DNA from 4 places in the Nonomuraea sp. NPDC003201 genome. Region 1 is predicted to be linked to each of the others. Evidence: riboswitches for the same ligand, from Rfam matches in the RefSeq annotation. Region 1 holds a riboswitch; each other region holds the start of a gene.

Region 1 (3,769 bases):
GGCACGACATCGGCGGTGCGGTCGCCCAGCACCTGCTGGTGGAGGGGCAGCCAGAGGTGCGGCGGCTGGCGCTGGTCAACTCGGTCACATACGACTCCTGGCCGGTTCCCGGCGTGGCCCGTTACCGGGATCCGGCCGTGGTGGCGGCCACGACCGTGGAGGAACTGCTGGCCGCCCCCGCAAGGCGGTCACCACCGCGCTCGCCCGGCCGGCCACCGAGGCGGAGCTGGCCGATTACCTTGATCCGTGGAACGACGCGCGGGTGGACCGGTCGTGGATGGCGCTGGCGGGCGCGGCCGACAGCCGTTACACGCTGGACCTGGTGCCCGCACTCAAGGCCGATGGGACGCCGAAGCTGCTGGTGTGGGGGGAGGACGACACGTTCCAGGAGGTCCGGTACGCCGAGCGCTTCGCCGCCGAGGTGCCGAACACGACGCTGGTGCGCGTTCCCGGGGCGGGGCACATCCCGATGGAGCACGATCCGGCCGGGGTCACCCGGGCGCTGGCGGAGTTCTTTCTCGGCTGAGACCACTGCGGGCGACGAGGGCGACGGTGGTGAGCAGGGTCAGCGCGATCGCCAGCGCGGGTGCGGGGCCGGTAGTGAGGTGGAGGGTGGCGCCGGCCAGGGCGCCGAGGAACATCGCGGCAATGGAGGCGGATCGACGCAGGGCGGCCCGGCCCGGCGTGTCGGCGGCCAGGCCCGTGAGGGTCGTGGTGAGGACGTTGGTGACCAGGTCGGGTACGCCGAGCGCTCGTACGGACGCGTTCTGCAGGCCCATGCCGTAGGCGAGCAGCACGATGAGGGCCGCCTGGGCCCAGGCCGTGCGGTGCCCGGCCGTGAGGGCGACGGCGAGGGCGGCGGCGACGAGGAGCGCGTGTACGGCGGTGGCGGCGGCGAACGCCCGTCGCGCGTTCGCGGTGTGCCTGATCACCCGGCCGGCGCTCCAGGCGCCGGCTCCGAAGGCGACGAGGGCCGCCGGGGAGGGCCATTTGGACATCTGGGCCTCCCCGGCCAGGGCGAAGCTGAGGAAGACGATGTTGCCGGTCATGTTGGCGACGAAGACGCGGCCCAGGCCGAGGAAGCTGACGGCGTCCACGAGGCCGGTGACGCAGGCCAGGAGGATCAGCAGGGCGGGCAGGACGCCGTGCGGGTTGGCGCCGCGCGGGAAGAGCCCGTCGGCGACCCGTCGCAGCCCACTCCGGACCAGCCTTCCGGGGCGTCTGCGCGCGGCTGGCATGGTCGGCGGCTCCTTGGCGAGGTCGCGGGCGGTTCGCCTCGGGTCTTCCCCGGTGGCGGGCCGCCGCACTCGCGGGGGTGAAACGCGACGGCCGCACGGCACCGGCCGCCGGGTTCCGCTCGGCACCCCGCCGCACCTGCGGGAAACGCGACGAGCGCGCGTCCCGTTGCGGGACGCGCGCTCGTTTGGCGCTGGGGAAGGCCGGCCAGGAGGTGCCTGGGGGAGTCCAGCCTGGAGGGGGACGGTCCGGTCAGGAGCGGTACTGGGGGTAGCCGTAGCCGACGACCTGGGACTTGGGACGGACGCGCTCCTCGACCTTGCCGTTGCCGGTGTTGCCCTCGACGGTCGAGATGGTGCCGTCGCCGTTGTCCTTCTCGACGAACCCGACGTGCTGGATGTCGTCGAGGTTCTTGCTGCCGCTCCACGAGAAGTACACGATGGCGCCGGGCTTGGCCTCGGTGCCGAAGCGGTGGTTGGCCTGGAACCACTTGGCGTGGGCGACGGTCCAGGCGTCCCAGCCGATCTGCGAGCGGGCGCCGGTCTGGTCGCCGACCCAGGAGACGAACATCGCGCACCAGGCGGCGTTCAGGTAGTCGGTGCGGCTGCCGCCGTCACGGGCGATGGTCTCCGCGGCGCGCTGCGAGTTGGCGTACCAGCGCTGGAACTTGGTGCCGCCGCCGGCCGCGTTCTCGGTGATGCCGACCTGGGACTTGGCGAGCGCCAGGACCTGGCCGGCGGTGACGCCGACCTTGGCCTCGCGCGAGCGCTCGACGTGGTCGGCGACGGTGGCGGTGCTGGCGACGGTGCCGATCGGCTGCTTGTCTGCTGCGGTGGCGCTGGTCATGTGGGCGCCGAACGCGGTTCCGAGGATGGTGGCGCCGAGAAGGACGCGGGCGATGTTGGTCTTCGCAGCAGAGGTAAGACGGATGTTGGCCATCGAGGGGGTTTACTCCTTGCTTCCATGCCGCTTACCGGGTTAGCTGACGGGTTCGGACGTGGAAGCTGCCCTACGGCACCGAAGTGCCGATTCACCCCAAAGGACTGGGTCCCCGGTTCCGCCCGAGGGCGGATTCAGCGGTCACAGGACGTTCCTGTGATGTGTCGTGCGATGGTCGGACAAGTCCGGACAAACCGGACGTATGTCTCAAGAATGCCTCAAACGTAATGCAAAAGGCAAGAGCGTTACAAATCGATAAAGGCCCAGCTAGGCGACCTGCCTGCGAGCCTCGGCCAGAAGCCCCATCATGGCAAGGGATTCGTCGAGCGGCATGATCGAACTTTCGGTCCTGCCTTCGGCCGTCGCGGCCCGGACCTCGCGGAGCTCCCCGGCGTACCCGTTGTCGGCCGGATCGAGGATGTACTCCTCCGGCTCCATGGAGGGCCCGGAGAGCAAAATCCGCGGCGTAGCCCAGAACGGTGCCTGGAGGTCCGCCCGCATCTGAGTTCCTACAACACTGGCATGGTTCGGGTAATTCCCGAGCAACGAAGTCTCCACGAGAGCCTTCCTGCCACCGGGGTAGAGCAGCACGCCGCCGGCCTCCGCATCGACGCCGTTGGGCGCCAGAGTGCCGGTGATCCGCAGGTCGGAGGGCATGCCGAGGAGCAGCTGGGCCAGCCCGAACGGGTAGATCCCGAGGTCCAGGAGCGCCCCGCCGCCGAGCTCCGGCGCCCACAGCCGGTGCTCCGGGTCGTAGGGCTTGGCGAAGCCGAAGGAGGCGTGCACCGAGCGGAGGTCGCCGAAGCGCTCGTCGGCCGCGATCTTCTGGACGAGCGGGTTGAACCGCATCCACATCGCTTCCATCAGGAACACGCCCGCCTCGCGCGCCAGGCGTACCATCTTCTCCGCGTCGTCCACGGTGGCGGCCAGCGGCTTCTCGCACAGCACGGCCTTGCCCGCGGCGATGGCGACCTCGGCCACCTCCAGGTGCTGGGCGTGCGGCGTCGCCACGTAGATCGCGTCCACGGCCGGGTCGGCGGCGAGCCGCTCATAGGAGTCGTACGCGGACTCCGCCCCCAGCGTGGCGGCCAGCGCCTGCGCCCGCCCCAGGTTCCTCGATCCGACGGCGGCCACCCGCATGCCCGGTTCGGCCGCGATGGCCGCCCCGACGGTCCGCGCGATATTCCCTGTCGCCGCTATGCCCCACGCAAAATCCCGCACGCGGGAGATCGTAGACGAGTCAGGTCATGTTGAACGTGTCGGGGTCGGGTCCGATCCGCTGGCCCCTGTTCATCGCGCCGATGGCGGCCATGTCCTCGGCGTCGAGGATGAAGTCGAAGACGCCGATGTTCTCGGCGATGCGCGCCGGGGTGACCGACTTGGGGATCGCGACGTGGCCCAGCTGCAGGTGCCAGCGGAGCACGATCTGCGCGGGCGTCTTGCCGCACTTGTCCGACAGCTTGGCCAGCGCGGGGTCGTTCAGCAGGCCCTGGCCCTGGCCGAGCGGGCTCCACGCCTCGGTGAGGATGCCGTTGGCCTCGTGGAAGGCGCGCAGCTCGCGCTGCTGGAGGTACGGGTGCAGCTCGATCTGGTT
Region 2 (3,769 bases), on a different contig from region 1:
ACCTGCTTGGCATGGTGCGAGCCGCTGTGTGATCTCCGCGGTGCTGGTGACCGCACTGACACGTTGCGCATCATCCGGCATCACGCCCTCAAGCCGTCCCGGATCGCCCGGAGCGAGCGTCTCCCCCTCCCGACAAGGCGGTCACGCTACCGTCAGTGACTGCCGCATGAGACATCCAGGCACTCTGTGCGCTGTCCGGGCGATCGACGGCAAGAGGGTCGCGACGGACGCTCGCCAAAACGCCGACCAGCGCAACCCCGGCACGCCGTCTCATGGACAGCACCATGAGGTACGGCTCCGACGAGGCCGGGGGTTCGTGGTCCTGGGCAGCTCCTATGGTGCGACCTTCACCGACGCCGTGCACCAGGATCACCTCCACATAGGCTTCATAACGATGACACCCGGTGAGTCGAGGAAAGAGGAGCGATGTCGCGACGGAAGCTGGGACAGCTCGAGGCCGAGGTGCTGGCCGTGCTCGCCGGCGCCGACGGCTTTCTGCCGCCTCAGGAGATCTGTGACCGGCTGGACGGCGATCCCGCCTACACCACCGTCAACACGATCTTGTTCCGGCTGCTCGACAAACGCCTGGTGGAGCGGACCAAGCAGGGGCGGGCCTATGCCTACCGGCTGACCGCCGACGAGTCCGGGCTCGCCGCGGAGCGCATGTTCGGCCATCTGCGTCTGGCGCACAACCCGTCCGCGGTGCTCGGCCAGTTCGTCCACGGGCTGAGCCCGCAGGAGGAGGCGGCCCTGCGCGCACTGCTCGAAGGCTCCGGGAGCGACACGTGAATCTGGAGATCTACCTTCCCGTCGCGTTGCTGGCCCTGACCAACATGCTCATGGCCTGGCGGCAGCCGCGCATGCACCCGGCCTGGCACGCGCGGGTGCTGGTCGTGCTCACCGGCGCCACAGCGCTGACCGTGCTCGCCGTGCTGGTGTTCGTCATCATGATCGCGGCGGGCACGCTGAAGGCGGCCGATGCCCCCGTGATGGGCAACGTCCTCATCGACCACGGGCAGGTGCCCGCGCCCGTGGGCGGCCTCGCGATCGCGGCCCTCCTCATCATCACCGCCGCCATCGTCCACGCGATCGTGAGCTGGCGCGGGGAGCTGAGGAAGGCACGAGCTCTCGGCATGGGCCTCGTCGCCGACGAACGCCCCTTCGCCGTCGCGGTGCCCGGCAGAGAAGGAGGGGTGGTCCTCTCCAAGGGTCTGATGACCCTGCTCTCCCGGCGTGAGCTGGAGGTGGTGCTGCGGCACGAGGCCGCGCATCTCAAGCACCGCCATCACCTCTACCTGATGGCCGGCGCCCTCGCCACGAGGATCTTCCCGGCTCTCGTCTATCCGCACCGGGCGCTGACCTACGCTCTGGAGCGCTGGGCCGACGAGGAAGCCGCCAAGGCCGTCGGGGACCGGGTCCTGGTCGCACGTACGATCGCGCGAGTCGCCCTGGCGCAACCGGCGTCGACCTCCAGCGCGTACCCGGCTCTCACCGGCTCGCACGTCACCCGCCGGGTCGAGGCCCTGCTCGGGCAGACCCCACCGGACAACCGCTTCACGGGCCCAGCTCTCCTCGGCGGCGCCTGGATGGCCACGGGAACCGCCATCTCACCCACCCTCACGCACCACGCCTCCCTCCTGGTGCTGCTGCTGTGAGCACCTCAGGAGGCCACGAAGGTTGAGGCGACGTACGCTGCCGCGACGCCGACTCATTTGCCCCAACGCCTCTCATGTCCACATCCTCCACCGGCCTCGCATGAGCTGTGCCATCACAGGTTGAGATCATGTACGGCCTGCTGCGCCGCCTGCCGCTCGGCGGGCGGGAAGAAGTCCCTGCGGGCGATCCGCCGCAACGTGACACGGAGCCGGCCCGCGGTACGCGTCCGCCGAGCCGCCGCAGGCGCGGATCTCGAGCTCCCGCGCCAGTCCGGCATAGGCGGCCACGCGGGCCAGGCTCGACGTGCTGACCCCACGCGAGCGCGAGGCCCTCGAACTCGTCGCCCGCGGCCTGTCCAACCGGGAGATCGCCGCCGCGCTCGTCGTCGAGGAATCCACGATCGACGCGGCCCGCACAGAGCCCAGAGCCAGATCTTCGCAGGGTCGTCGCCACACTCACCTCAGCCGCCACACCGCGGGACGACCGAGATCCTCCACAAGGAGATCCTGGAAGCGGCGACCGCAAACCTTTACCTAGCTCCGAACCTGCTACCAGCAAGGAGCTTCAGGCCCGATACACCGGTGACCAGATTTGCCACACTTGCACTATCTATGGGGGATATATACCTTTTACGCATCCGTGATAAGCGCAGTGACAAGCCTTTGCGTTGCTGCGTTGCCGTTTCGTTGACCAGACCGTGCGCCGCGCCCAGCGTCGCGTACGGCCGCCGAATCCGCCCCCCTCGCGGAACCGGGGACCCATTCTCTTCGGGGTGAATCGGACGCCAGCCCAGGCTGCGCCCGTAGGGCACTTCCACGCCCGAACCCGTCAGCTAACCCGGTAGGCGGCATGGAAGCAAGGAGTCAATACCCTCATGCTCAAGCCCCGGCTTGCCGCACTCGCCCGTTCCCTCAAGAGCCACCGCGCTCTTCCCACCAAGCACCTGAGCCTCGCCATCACCGGCGCGATCCTCGCCGGGACCGCCGCCTTCACGGGCGCGACCGGCACCGCGCTCGCTTCGACCACCGACCACGACGCGCGGCACCAAACCCAGCAGGAGACCAGGGCGTTCACCTACGGCGTGGACGTCTCCAGGTACGAGTCCCAGTACGACTGGACCGCCAGCCCGGCCCAGTTCGGCATCATCAAGGCCACCGAGGGCACGTCCTTCCGCGACTCCTCGTTCGCCCGCCACTGGCGCGAAATGGGCAAGAAGGGAATCGTGCGGGGCGCGTACCACTTCGGCCACCCCAGCAACAACCCCATCGCCGAGGCGGAGTACTTCCTCGCCATGGTGAACTCGCAGCCCGCCAAGGCCGGCGACCTGCTGGTCCTGGACCTGGAGACCACCGACGGCAAGTCCGTCGCAGAGGTCAACGCCTGGGCCAAGGCCTGGCTGTCGCACGTGAAGGCCAAGACCGGAATCACCCCGATGATCTACAGCGGCTGGAACTTCGCCGACACCTACGGCAAGGGCCTGGCCCAGTACCCCCTGTGGGTCGCCCACTACAGCAAGGCCAAGGGCGCCATCACCCCACCGGCCGACTGGAAGTCCTGGGCCATCCACCAGTACACCGAATCCCCCATCGACCAGAACGTCTCCGCGCTGACCCCCGCCCAACTGCGCGGCCTGGGCCGCCCTGCCGCCTGAGCTTCCCGACATCACTCAACGGTGGGCACGGTCGTCAGGTGACGAGAGCGTGGTGAGCACCGGCAAGGCCTGTTCGGCCTGCAGCGGATCCACGGGCAGCACGTGTCGGGCCCACCAGTTCGCCGCCTGCGGCAGCGGCGAGGGCTCGATCAGGCCGGGGGCGTAGTCGTCGAAGGGTGGATCGTAGACGTATCCGGTGATCACGCCTCGCCCTCGCAACGCTTCGATGGCGCGCTCGCGATTCTCGACCAGCAGAGGCACCCGGAACAGCGGCTGGTCCATGTGATCACGTACGGCAGGGGCCGCCATGGGGAGAGCGGCAAGGCTCGCCACTCCTGCCAGGCGACGTTCCCTCTGGCGGTCCATCACCTGCATCCTGCGGAGCGCATAGTTCTCGGTCAGGCTGCCGGGCCTCGCGCGGTAGTGGTGGTTGTCGGCGCGGATCCAGGGATCCAGCGCCCC
Region 3 (3,769 bases), on a different contig from region 1:
CTGATGTCCAGATATATGGTCATGTACTGCTCGCCGGTGAGAATGCGCTGGACGGCGGCCAGCTCGGCGTCCTGGCCGGTGATCGGCGGGAGCTGCTTGTAGCCCGCGCGCTTCATGGCCGCGATCGCGCCGCCCGCCATGCCGTCGTTCGCGGACAGCACGCCGGTGATGGTGTCCTTGCCCAGCGCGGTGATGGCCTGCTCCATCTCCTGCTGCGCCTTGTCGGGGCTCCAGTCCGGCGTGTCGAACTCCCTGCCGACCTTCACCTTCCCGTCCAGCACGCTCTTGGCGCCCTTCTTGTAGTCGGCCGAGCTGGGGTCGGTGGGGGAGCCGTGGATCATCACGATCTGGCCCTTCGCCGCCGTGCCCCTGGCGGTCATGGCGTCGAGCAGGGCCTGGCCCTGCATCTCACCCACCCGTACGTTGTTGAACGAGACGTAGTACGCGTAGTCGATGCCCGAGATCAGCCGGTCGTAGGCGATGACCGGGACCTTCTTCTGCTTGGCCTGGTTCACCAGGGGAGCCACGGCGTTGGCGTCCACGGCGTCGAGCACGAGCACGTCGGCCTGCTGGGTGAGCGCGGCCTCGACCTGTTGCTGCTGCTTGGGGGCGTCCTGCTCGGCGTTGCTGTAGAGGATCTTGCAGTCGGGGCAGAGCGACTTGACCTTCGCCTCGAACAGCGGGCGGTCGAACGCCTCGTACCGGGTGGTCTTGGACTCGGGCAGGAACAGCGCGATCGTCTTGCCGCCCTGGCCCTGCGTGGTCGTGGTGGTGGCGCCGGTGCTGTTGCCGGTGTTTCCACAGGCGGCGGCCAGGAGGACCGCCGCGACAGGGATTGATCGCCATGCTCGGTGCATCGCACTTCGTCCTTCCGGATGTGCCGCCCCTGTGCTTGGTAAGAAAGGTAATTTACTATCAGGCGAGTTGGCTAGGGTTTGCTTCTTCAAGGGAGGGTGAGATGCGGGGCGACCTGGGTAATCCGCGGCTGCTGCGAGTGCTGAACGAGCGCCGCCTGCTCGACCATCTTCAGGAGCACGGCCCCGCCTCGCGCGCCGACCTCGCCAAGGTCACCGGCCTGTCGAAGCCCACGGTGTCCGCGGCCCTGGCCGGGCTGGAGGAGGACGGGCTCGTTCACCTCGTCGGCGAGGTCTCCGGCCGCCCGGGGCCGGTCACGTCCCTGTACGACGTCAACGCCGCCGCCACCCACGTCGCCGGCGTCGACATCGGGCGTGACTGGATCAGGGTCGCCGTCGCCGACCTGCGCGGGAAATTCGCCGGCCGGAGGGACGGGCGCAACACCGCCCTCACCTCCGCCGAACTGGCCGTCCTGGTCGGACAGCTGTGCCGGGCCGCCGCCCGCGAGGCCGTCGTCGACTGGCCCGCCATCGCCTGCGCCGTCGTCGGCACGCCCGGCGTGTACAACCCGGAGCTCGGCCGCCTGGAGTTCGCCCCCAACCTGCCCGGCTCCGACCTGGCCGAGCGCCTGCGCGCCGAGATGGAGGTCGACCTCGTCATCGAGAACGACATCAACCTGGCCGCCGTCGGCGAGCACACGCACGGGGCGGGGCGCGGCAAGTCCAACTTCGCGCTGGTGTCCGTCGGCACCGGCGTCGGGATGGGCATCGTGATCAACGGTGAGCTGTACGTGGGCGCCCGGGGAGCGGCGGGGGAGGTCTCGTACGTGCCCGCGACCGAGGACCCGGCGCCGCCGGCGGGCGACGCCCTGGCCCACGGCGCCACGGAGGCGGTCGCCGCCGCGCCCGGAGTGGTCCGCGCGGCCCGCGCCGCCGGCCTGAGCCTGGAGACGGCCAAGAAGGTCTTCGCCGCGGCGGCCTCCGGCGACGGCGTGGCCCGCTCGGTGGTGGAGGCCGAGGGGCGCCGCATCGGCGGCCTGCTGGTGGCGGTGGCCGCCGTGCTGGATCCGGAGGTGATCGTGCTCAGCGGCGGCGTGGGCCGCAACCTGGACCTCCTGGGGGAGGCCATCGAGGCCCGCATCGCCGAGCTCGGCCCGCTGCGGCCCTCGGTGGTGGCCAGCACGCTGGGGGACAGCGGCGTCCTGCTGGGCGCGGTGGCCCACGCCAGGACCCGTGCCTGGGACCTCATCTTCGACGCCCGCCTCCCCTGACCGTCGCGTGGGGAGGCGGACGCCGCGGCCTCCTACAGGGTGGCCGTGAGGGTGGTGGGTGTTTCGTCGCGCTGCTCCTGGAGCTTGGACCAGAGCCGTACGCCCTTGCGGTCGGGGCGGACGCCACCCACGAAGGAGTCCCTGCGCCAGGAGGTCAGGCGCTCTTCCTTGACCACGTCACCCGTGTGCGGCGAGTGGACCATGTAGCCGGGCCGGGAGATCATCCCGACATGCCCGAGGCCGTGGAAGAAGACCAGATCGCCGGGTTTGAGGTCCTGCCAGGCGATCTTCTTGGTGAACGCGCCGTACTGTTCGGCGGCGGTGCGGGGGAGTTCGATTCCGGCGTGCTCGTACGCCCTGAGCATGAGCCCGGAGCAGTCGTAGCCGCTCGGGCTGGCGCCGCCCCACACGTACGGGGTGCCGCGCTTGCTCATGGCGAACTTGATGGCGACCTTCCAGGCGGGCTTCGGAGCCTGTTTCTCCTGGATTTTTTTGATCTGGCCGCCGGTCAGGGTGGTGAGGTCGTCGATCTTGGACGAGGCATGGGCGGGGGAGGCCAGCATGAGCCCGGCGGCGCCCGCCGCCAGGACAATGGCGATTCGAGACAGGGGTCTGTCCTTCCATAAGGCCGGCCGGGTTAGCTGACGGGCTCGGGCCTGGAAGTAGCCCTACGGCATGGGGATGCCGACTCGCCCCAGGGGGAATGTGGGTCCCCGGCTCCACGCAACGGCGCGCGGATTAGGCTGGTCGGTGACTTTAACGAAACGGTCAAAGAACCGCAATACCGGACAAAGGGGGCGTCCGAAAGATGAGATGAAGTGTTCGTCAGCCGAGACGACGCGGTAAGGTACCGCCCATGGAGTCGCGTAACATCCGTCTGGCCGTCATCCCCGGCGATGGGATCGGCACCGAGGTCGTGGCCGAAGGGCTCAAGGTCCTGGAGGCAGTGGGCACGAAGATCGAGCCCACTCACTACGACCTGGGAGCCGCACGCTATCACCGTACCGGCGAGACGCTGCCCGACGCCGTGCTCGAAGAGCTGCGCGGCTACGACGCGATCCTGCTCGGCGCCGTGGGCGACCCCAGCGTGCCGCCGGGCATCCTCGAGCGCGATCTGCTGCTGCGGCTCCGCTTCGAGTTCGACCACTACGTCAACCTGCGCCCGGTCAAGCTGTTCCCCGGCGTGGAGACCCCGCTGGCCGACACGCCGCCGGAGAACATCGACATGATCGTCGTCCGCGAGGGCACCGAGGGCCTCTACGCGGGCACCGGTGGCGCCATGCGGCGCGGCACCCCGCACGAGATCGCCACCCAGGAGTCGCTCAACACCGCCTACGGTGTCGAGCGCGTGGTGCGCTACGCGTTCGAGAAGGCCGTCACGCGGCCGCGCAAGAAGCTGACGCTCGTCCACAAGACCAACGTCCTCACCTTCGCCGGTGACCTGTGGCAGCGCACGGTCAACCGCCTGGCGGCGGAATATCCCGACGTCACGACCGACTACTGCCACATCGACGCGGCCTCGATGTTCTTCGTGAGCCAGCCGGAGCGGTTCGACGTGGTCGTCACCGACAACCTGTTCGGCGACATCATCACCGACCTGGGCGCCGCCATCGCGGGCGGCATCGGCCTGGCCGCCAGCGGCAA
Region 4 (3,769 bases), on a different contig from region 1:
CCGCGACGGCAAGCCCCTCAAAGCCGCGCTCGAAGCCGGCCGCGCAGCCGTCAACCTGCTGCTGCAACCGCTCGTCCGGCCGACCGCCGCACCATAGACGCGACCCCGCCACGCGGTCGTAACGGGCGCCTCATGAGGATCTTGCCGTGAGGTGACTCAAGGAGAACTCGGTTCCTGATCCTGGCGTTGCGGACGATGGGGATCTCGTGCCCGTGATCCGCTCCGCGCATGTACAACAGTGCCTATGAAGGATGACGATGACCTCCAGGCGCAGGGAGAGGATCTTTCGGCTGTCGTCACGGCGGTGCTGACCGGGTCGCGGCTGTTGGTGGCGGTCGCGGTGAGGTCATTGGGGGCGGTCGGGGACCGGGTCACGTTGCCGCAGTTCAGGATGCTGGTGGTGCTGGCCGGCCATGGTGAGACCAAGCTGGTCACGATGGCGGAGCTGCTGGGTGTCAACTCCTCCACGGCGATGCGGATGGCCGATCGGCTGGTGGCGGCCGGGTTGATCGTACGGGAGGTCAATCCGCACAACCGGCGCGAGAGCCTGATGCGGCTGACGGAGGAGGGACGCCGCATCGTGGACGAGGTGACCGCGCGCCGCAGGGAGGAGATCGGCGCGATCGTGGCGCGGATGTCGGCCAGGCAGCGCCGGGCGCTCATCTCGGCCATGAACGCCTTCAACGAGGCGGGCGGCGAGCCACCCCTGGACGTGCCGAACCCGCTGGGCTGGTCCGCTGTCTGAATCGCTCACGCGGCGCCCGGCCGCCGTCGGGCTCCCTCCTCGGTCGTCAGATGGACGGGGTGGGGAAGCTCTCGGGTGTGGTCAGGCCGGTGCTCTCCAGGAGGCGCTGGTGGTTGAGCACCGCGGCGTTGGCCTGTTCGGAGAAGCGCCGCACCAGGGTGTTCTGCGTGGTGCCGCGTACCGTGCCGATCAGGGTGAAGATCTGTCCGTGCGCCAGGCGCAGCCATTTGACGTACGTCTTGTCATAGGCGGATCCTGACCTGCCGGAAATATCCGTCATCCAGTCCTGCTGCTGAGGCGTGGGCTTCACCGGCAGTTTGACCTTCAGCCTGGCGGCCACGTCGCGAACCTGCCCGTCGAGCATGTCGTGCTGAGCCGCGATCTCCTTGCTGACCTGGCGGACGCGGGCGCTGTTGGCGCGCTGTATCGCGTCCTGGGCCATGGGCATCTCCCACAGGCTGGCGAGCCGGACCTTCTTGATGAGCTCCTGGTCGGCCTCCGACAGCGGTCCCCACTTGGTCTGCCGCGTGCGGGACTCCGGCTCGTCCTCCACCGGTTGGACGGTGGCTGCGTCGGTCGGTTCGGTCTCGACGGCGGTCGGCTCGGTGCTGGGGCCGGCGGTTGGCTCGGTGCTCAGGCCGGCGGTGTCAGAGACGGGCGTCGGCGTGTAGCCGGCGCAGGCGGTCAGAGTGCAGAGGGCGGCAATGCCGCAACTGATGAGAGCGCGACGGCTGTTGAGGAGTCGCATACGCCGTCATCCCCTTCCGGTCCCTTGGACGCGGCCTTCGTGAGTGGCGCCGGTCACTGTGGGATACGCGGGAGGGCGCGGGAGTGTTCATGGCATTGTGCAAGATTTGCATGGGGCAAGACTGCCGGGGTCCACGTTCGCGGCTGAGCCGCTGCCCGAAGCGGTCTTCACCGGTGTCATCCGTGGACGGCGTCCACCGCGTGCTCCTCCGGGCCGAGAGCAGCACGCGGGGCGGCGTCCACCCGATCGCGGTGCGGACCCGCCGTGTGGGCTCAGGCAGTGGGGCGGCCCAGGCCGCGCAACTGGTCGGCGGTCAGCGCGGAGACGTTCTGGTCGACAGGGACCTCGGAATACTGGTGGATGGCCCAGGACTTCCAGTCGGCGGGCGGGGTGATGGCCCCCTTGGCCTTGCTGTAGTGGGCGACCCACAGCGGGTACTCGGACAGGCCCTTGCCGTACTTGTTGGCGAAGTTCCAGCCGCTGTAGAACATCGGGGTGATCCCCGTCTTGTCCTTCACGTACGACAGCCACGTCTTGGCCCAGGCGTTGACCTCGGCGACGGATCTGCCGTTCGCGGTCTCCAGGTCAAGGACCAGCAGGTCGCCGGCCTTGGCCGGCTGCGAGTTCACCACGGACAGGAAGTGCTCGGCCTCCGCGATGGGATTGTTGCGGGGATGGCCAAAGTGGTACGCCCCGCGCACGATGCCCTTCTTGCCCAGCTCGCGCCAGTGCCTGGCGAATGAGGCGTCGCGGAAGGACGTGCCTTCCGTGGCTTTGATGATGCCGAACTTGGCCGGGCTGGCATTCCAGTCGTACAGGGGCTCGTAATTGGAGATGTCCAGGCCGTAGATGAGGGGTCCGGCTCCATGACGAGTTCCCTGCACCGGGCTCTGCTCGGTGGGCGATGCGAATGCGAAGGTGGCGATGGCGGCGGTTGCGGCGAGGATCGCGACGGCGACAGCGAAGCTGACGTACTTGGTGAGGAGATCGCGGTGATTCTTGAGGATGTAGGCGATTGTGGCAAGCCGGGGCTTGGACATGAGGCATTGACTCCTTGCTTCCATACCGCCTACCGGGTTAGCTGACGGGTTCGGGCCTGGAAGTGCCCTACATGGCGCAGCCTGGGCTGGCGTCCGATTCACCCCAAGAACGTGGGTCCCCGGTTCCGCGAGGCGCGGATTCGGCGGCCGGACGCTGTCCCCGAAGGGCTTCTTCGGGCAGCGCGCGGTCCGGTCAACGAAGCGGCAACGATGCGGTGAAAGGGCGCCACATCCGTACCGCAACTAGGCAAAAGATAGACATATATCCATAGATGGTGCAAGTAGCGCAAATCTGATTCGCGGGTGTGGGCGACTGGGCGGCGCTGAAATGCCGTGCCTATAGGGATTCTGGCACTTGGCAAAAAATCGGGGGCGTCGCTTCCGGGCCTTTATGATCTCGGCACAGGTGGGACAGGCCATTCATGCGTTGCCATTGTGACCAAACGCCGTCCCACGGGTAATCGTGACTCCAGCCCCGTCGTTTGACCTCCTCGACGCCGTCGGGCACGCGGGAGCCGGGCAGGCGGGCTGACTCCAACTCTCCGGGGGTCTGCACGTCGATCGGCCCCGGCGGATCACCGGATCGCGGCAGGCGTCCCGGTGTGTCGCCGGGGCCGAGGGTGGTCAAGAGGGTTCCTCGTCGGGGGTGGTGATGGGCAGGCCGGCGCCGGCGGCGTGGGAGTAGGCGTCGTCGATGTGGACCACCTGGCGACCGCTGCGGGCCAGCAGGCTCGCGGCCGCCGCGGCCCGGTAGCCGGTGCCGCAGTGCACCCACACCGTTCCCTCCGGCACCTCGGCCAGGCGCCCCGGCAGCTCGGGCAGCGGGATGTGCAAGGCGCCGGCCACGTGGCCGGCCCGCCACTCGTTGCCCATCCGCACGTCCAGGACGGTCGGGCCGCTGACTGGTTCCCCCGCACGGGAGATGGCCGGTTCGTCCGCGCGGGCGGCGGCAAGGTCGGCGAAGGTCGCTGTGGCCAGGTCGGCGATCAGGTCCGGGTTGTGCCCGGCCCACTGTTCGACGGAGCCGGTCGAGGCGGCGGCCGGGCGGTCGATGCCGATGCGGGCCAGCTCGCGCTGGGCGGCGGCGACCTGTTCGGCCGACTCGCCGAGCAGCGTGAGGGGCGTGCCCCACGGGGCCAGCCAGCCCAGCCAGGTCGCCATCGGCCCGTCCAGGCCGAAGCTGAGCGTGCCGGCCAGATGCCCGTCCGCGAACGCCTTGCGTGAGCGCAGGTCCAC

What was found. A riboswitch is a leader RNA that binds a small molecule or an ion and turns the genes downstream of it on or off. The one in region 1 is predicted to bind cyclic di-AMP.
Region 2: another riboswitch for cyclic di-AMP. It lies ahead of ACWDX9_RS27605 (glycoside hydrolase family 25 protein); the one in region 1 lies ahead of ACWDX9_RS44815 (CHAP domain-containing protein).
Region 3: another riboswitch for cyclic di-AMP. It lies ahead of ACWDX9_RS19735 (C40 family peptidase); the one in region 1 lies ahead of ACWDX9_RS44815 (CHAP domain-containing protein).
Region 4: another riboswitch for cyclic di-AMP. It lies ahead of ACWDX9_RS46100 (glycoside hydrolase family 25 protein); the one in region 1 lies ahead of ACWDX9_RS44815 (CHAP domain-containing protein).

The regions. Positions count from the first base shown of each region.
Region 1 covers NZ_JBSFTC010000222.1:13,250-17,018, forward strand. The annotation lists gene ACWDX9_RS44800 (LysR substrate-binding domain-containing protein) at 1-88, opposite strand, end outside; gene ACWDX9_RS44805 (alpha/beta fold hydrolase) at 263-526, shown strand; gene ACWDX9_RS44810 (YoaK family protein) at 492-1,238, opposite strand; gene ACWDX9_RS44815 (CHAP domain-containing protein) at 1,489-2,175, opposite strand; cyclic di-AMP (ydaO/yuaA leader) riboswitch at 2,189-2,325, opposite strand; gene ACWDX9_RS44820 (Gfo/Idh/MocA family protein) at 2,443-3,396, opposite strand; gene ACWDX9_RS44825 (aldo/keto reductase) at 3,416-3,769, opposite strand, start outside.
Region 2 covers NZ_JBSFTC010000087.1:18,433-22,201, reverse strand. The annotation lists gene ACWDX9_RS27620 (BlaI/MecI/CopY family transcriptional regulator) at 427-789, shown strand; gene ACWDX9_RS27615 (M56 family metallopeptidase) at 786-1,655, shown strand; gene ACWDX9_RS27610 (LuxR C-terminal-related transcriptional regulator) at 1,960-2,193, shown strand; cyclic di-AMP (ydaO/yuaA leader) riboswitch at 2,372-2,518, shown strand; gene ACWDX9_RS27605 (glycoside hydrolase family 25 protein) at 2,531-3,307, shown strand; gene ACWDX9_RS27600 (DegT/DnrJ/EryC1/StrS family aminotransferase) at 3,323-3,769, opposite strand, start outside.
Region 3 covers NZ_JBSFTC010000048.1:31,385-35,153, forward strand. The annotation lists gene ACWDX9_RS19725 (sugar ABC transporter substrate-binding protein) at 1-857, opposite strand, end outside; gene ACWDX9_RS19730 (ROK family transcriptional regulator) at 959-2,125, shown strand; gene ACWDX9_RS19735 (C40 family peptidase) at 2,158-2,688, opposite strand; cyclic di-AMP (ydaO/yuaA leader) riboswitch at 2,737-2,880, opposite strand; gene ACWDX9_RS19740 (3-isopropylmalate dehydrogenase) at 2,982-3,769, shown strand, end outside.
Region 4 covers NZ_JBSFTC010000237.1:13,817-17,585, forward strand. The annotation lists gene ACWDX9_RS46085 (patatin-like phospholipase family protein) at 1-97, shown strand, start outside; gene ACWDX9_RS46090 (MarR family winged helix-turn-helix transcriptional regulator) at 245-745, shown strand; gene ACWDX9_RS46095 (DUF4142 domain-containing protein) at 792-1,493, opposite strand; gene ACWDX9_RS46100 (glycoside hydrolase family 25 protein) at 1,766-2,533, opposite strand; cyclic di-AMP (ydaO/yuaA leader) riboswitch at 2,545-2,689, opposite strand; partial or broken gene ACWDX9_RS46105 (rhodanese-like domain-containing protein) at 3,158-3,769, opposite strand, start outside.